One region of the Kitasatospora sp. NPDC057965 genome, then DNA from elsewhere that is predicted to be linked to it. Evidence: riboswitches for the same ligand, from Rfam matches in the RefSeq annotation. Region 1 holds a riboswitch; the other holds the start of a gene.
The links. A riboswitch is a leader RNA that binds a small molecule or an ion and turns the genes downstream of it on or off. The one in region 1 is predicted to bind cyclic di-AMP.
Positions count from the first base shown of each region.

Region 2: another riboswitch for cyclic di-AMP. It lies ahead of ACFVVU_RS25900 (peptidoglycan DD-metalloendopeptidase family protein); the one in region 1 lies ahead of ACFVVU_RS28520 (NlpC/P60 family protein).

Region 1 is NZ_JBHVPZ010000025.1:83,030-85,223, reverse strand. Features, by position in the region: gene ACFVVU_RS28520 (NlpC/P60 family protein) at 1-825, opposite strand, end outside; cyclic di-AMP (ydaO/yuaA leader) riboswitch at 836-992, opposite strand; gene ACFVVU_RS28515 (NlpC/P60 family protein) at 1,337-2,194, opposite strand, start outside.
Region 2 is NZ_JBHVPZ010000021.1:37,404-39,597, reverse strand. Features, by position in the region: gene ACFVVU_RS25900 (peptidoglycan DD-metalloendopeptidase family protein) at 18-1,001, opposite strand; cyclic di-AMP (ydaO/yuaA leader) riboswitch at 1,005-1,171, opposite strand; gene ACFVVU_RS25895 (MFS transporter) at 1,400-2,194, shown strand, end outside.

The DNA of each region.
Region 1 (2,194 bases):
GGTGGCCTCGGCGGCCGGGGCCGACGCGGTCGAGGAGCCCGACGAGCCGGAGGAGCTCGACGAGCCCGAGGACGGCGCGCTCAGGTTGCTGCGGTTGTTGTCCCGGGAGGCGCGCTCGGCGTCGGCCTTCTCCTTGGCGGCCTTGGCGGCCTCGGCCTTGGCGGCGTCCGCCTTCGCCTTGGCCTCGGCGGCGGCCTTCTCCTCGGCCGCGCGGATGGCCTGACGCTCCTGCTCGGTGAGCGTGTTGAGCAGGTCCTGGGCCTTCTGCAGCTTGCCCTGGACCTCCTCCTTGGAGGACTTCAGCTGCTGGGTGGTGGCCTCCAGCTCGCCGAGCTTGGCCTGGGTCTCGGTGCGGTCCTGGTCGAGCCTGCGCTGCTGCTCCTGGAGCTCCTTCAGCGCGCCGGACTGGGTGGAGCCGGCCTGGTTCAGGGCGTCGGCCTGGCTGAGGAAGTTGTCCGGGCTGGCGGAGAGCATCAGCTGGACGGTCTGCGAGATGCCGCCCGTGCGGTACTGCTCGCCGGCGATCTCGGAGAGACCACCCTGCGCCTCGATCACCGAGGCCTGCTGACGGGCCACCTTGTCCTGCAGCTCGGCGACCTGCTTCTGCAGCTCCTGCTGCTTGGCCTGGGCGCCGTTGTACTTCTCGGTGGCGACCTCGGCCTGCTCGTTGAGCTGGTCGACCTGCTCCTTGACCTGATCCTTGGTCGGCGTCGGGTCGGCGTGGGCGCCGGACTGCGCGGAGAGGGCGACGGCAGCGGCGGCCACCCCGGTCAGGATCGAGACACGGGCGCGGCCGGCGGGCTTGGGACGACGATGGGACGCCACGAAGGCGGACTCCTTCTTCCTCATCCGCCTACCGGGTGAGCTGACGGGTTCGGGCGGAAGCGTGCCCTACGACGCCTCACCCGCCGCTCGCGCGGCCGGCCTGGCGCCGATTCACCCCGGAGGAACGTGGTTCCCCGGCTCCGCTCCACAGCGGGCCCCCGACTACTGGGTCCTCACTCGAACGGGCGACCCGAAGGCCCCGTCCCACTGCTTCGCGAACTCGGCGGCGAACCCCGCCGCCACCCAGGCTGGGTGATCGACTGTGCGTGGTTCGAGTCACGACCCTAGTAACAGATCCGTGATCCGTTCAAATCCTTGTCAGAAAAAAGCCGGAAGAATGCCCAAGTTCTTTTGTGAATATGACCGACCGTGACCAACCATCCACGTCCGGCTGATCATTTTCCGTCAGACGGTCGAACGGGCGGGCGAAACGCCAACGCCACCCCCGTGCGGAGGTGGCGCTGATCACAGGAGCCCTCGGCGGGCCGCCCGGGCGTGTCGTGCCGGTCCGTCAGACCCGGCGGATCGTGTTGATCGGCATGGCGTCGGCCTTCATCACCTTCACCACGTCACCGGTGTGCGGCGCGTGCACCACCATGCCGTTGCCGATGTACATGCCGACGTGGCTGCGGTCGCTGCGGTAGATGATCAGGTCGCCCGGCTGGGCCTCGGCCAGCGACGGCACCCGGGTGCCGTAGTTGCCCTGGGCCTGCGAGGTGCGCGGCAGCGAGACGCCGGCCTTCCCGTACGCCCAGACCATCAGACCGGAGCAGTCGAAGGTGCTCGGGCCGGTGGCGCCCCAGACGTACGGCGAGCCCTGCTTGCCCATCGCGTTGGAGACCGCGGCGCCGGCCATGCCGCTGGCCTGCGGCAGGCTGCCCAGGTCGGTGCGCTCGTTGCCGCGCGAGGCGCGGTCGGCCTGCTGCTGCGCCGCCTTCAGCGCGGCGCGGTCGGCGGCGCTCAGCGAGTTCAGCAGGTCCTGGGCTTCCTTGAGCTTCTTGTTGACCTCGGCCTTGGACTGGTTCAGGTCCTTGGTGGTGGTGTCCAGCGAGGCCAGTACGGCGGCCGCCTCGGTCTTCTGCTGGTCGAGCCGGCGCTGCTGGTCCTGCAGGCCCTTGAGCGCCTCGGCCTGGCTGGAGCTGGCCTGCTGCACGCTGGAGGCCTTGTCCAGGTAGCCGGACGGGTCCGAGGAGAGCATCAGCTGGACGGACGGGTCGATGCCGCCGGTGCGGTACTGCTCGCCCGCCACCTCGGACAGCCCGGCCTGGAGCTGGGTCATCTGCTCCTGGCCGCGGGCCACCTGGTCCTGCAGCTGGTCGGCCTGCTTGCGCAGCTGGTCGGCGCGCTCCTTGGCGCCGTTGTACCGCTC
Region 2 (2,194 bases), on a different contig from region 1:
GTGATCCGACCCGGGGGTCAGATCGAGACGCCGTGCGCCCGCAGGTAGGCGATCGGGTCGATGTCCGAGCCGTACTCCGAGCCGGTGCGGATCTCGAAGTGCAGGTGCGGGCCGGTCACGTTGCCGGTGGCACCGGAGAGGCCGATCTGCTGGCCGACGGTGACGGTCTGGCCGATCTTGACGCCGATCGAGGACAGGTGCGCGTACTGGGCGTACTTGCCGTCGGCGAGCTTGATCTCGACCTCGTTGCCGTAGGCGCCGCCGTTGCCGGCCTTCACCACGGTGCCGTTGGCGACGGCGCGCAGCGGGGTGCCGGTGGAGGCGACGAAGTCGGCGCCGGTGTGGTGACCGGAGGACCACATCGAGCCGGCCACGCCGTAGGCGGTGCCGAGCTTCGGGTTGGCCACCGGGGAGGTGTAGCCGGAAGTGGCGGCGACGACCGGGGTCGCGACCACCGGGGCGGTGAGCGGCTGGACGGCGGGCTTGCCGACCGGGACGGCCGGGGTGGTGGCCGGGGCGGCCGGCTTGGTGGCCGGAGCAGCCGGCTTGGTGGCCGGGGCGGCGTGCTTCGCGGCCGGAGCGGCCGACTTGGCGGCCGGGGCGGTGTGCTTCACGGCCGGCTTGGTGGCCGGAGCCACCTTGGTGCCGAGCGCGAGCTTCTGGCCCGGGAAGATGAGGTTCGGGTTGGCGCCGACGACCGAGCGGTTGTGCTCGTACAGCGCCTGCCAGCCACCGTCGACGTGCTTCGCGGCGGCGATCTTCGACAGGGTGTCCCCGCCGACGACCTTGTAGCTCTCCTCGACCGGGGCGGCCGGGGTGCTCTCAGCAGCCGGGGCGGCAGCCTGGGCGGCCGGAGCGGCGGGCTTCGCGGCCGGGACCTCGTGGGCCTGGGCGGTGACGGTGGTCACCAGCGGGAGGGCGAAGGCGGCACCGGTGACGGCGGTGGCGATGCCGATGCGAGCGGCGCGGGGCAGGGCGATACGACGAGCCTGTGCGGGCATGCGAAAGGTCCTCTCCGACGCCTGCGAGGTGAGCTGTCGGGTTCGGGCTGGAGTTGCCCGGCCGCCGATAAAGGCGGCTTCACCCCAAGCCGGACCGCGGGAAATACCGGTCCGGCGACTTACCTGTGGGTCCCCCGCTCCTGCCGTACAGAGTTCGTTGCGTACCACCGGGCAGCGGCAGGACTAGGCGTTCCACCCGGTGGCCACCCGGGCTGACGCCGGGCGGTCGCTGAACTAAAACTCATCCGTTCGGGTGAAGCAATGTCGATCTACGCGACCCGGGACCAAAGTCCGCATTGCCGTGACGCTCCGCTCGGAATGCATGCACAGTACGCACACAATCCATTGACGGTGCGCATGTGATCCGCAACCCTGCGCCCATATGAAAACCAGTACGTATGCGATCACTCACGGAGCGGCCACCACCCGACACACCCCCGGTGACCCTTGTCACGTGGGCCCCACGGGACGCACCATGGGCCGTGGCCACCTCCGAGGCCGGCACCCTGCGGTTGGGCACCGCGCAGGGTCGCTGGGTAGTTCTGGCAACGGTGCTCGGCTCCAGCATGGCGATGCTCGACGGGACCGTCGTGAACGTCGCACTGCCCCGGATCGGCGCCGATCTCGGCGCCCAACTCGACGCCCTGCAATGGACGCTCAACGCCTATCTGCTCACCCTGGCGGGCCTGATCCTGCTCGGCGGCGCACTGGGCGACCGCTACGGACGGCGCCGGATCTTCCTGCTCGGCGTGGTCTGGTTCGCCGCCGCCTCCGCGGCCTGCGCCGCCGCACCGAACATCCAGGTGCTGATCATCGCGCGCGCCGTGCAGGGAATCGGCGGCGCACTGCTCACCCCCGGCTCGCTGGCGATGCTCCAGGCGGTCTTCCACCCGGACGACCGTTCGGCGGCCGTCGGCCTCTGGTCGGGGTTCGGCGGGGTGTCGGCGGCGGTCGGCCCGCTGCTCGGCGGCTGGCTGGTGGACGGCCCCGGCTGGCGGTGGATCTTCCTGCTGAACCTGCCGCTGGCGGCACTGGTGGTGGCGGTGTCCGCCCGGCACGTACCGGAGAGCCGGGACGAGTCCGCGACCGGCCGATTCGACGTGCTCGGCGCGGTGCTGGCCGCCCTGGCGCTGGGCGCCGTCACCTACGCGCTGACCGCCGCCGGGAAGGGGCTGTCCCCCGTGGTCTGGGTC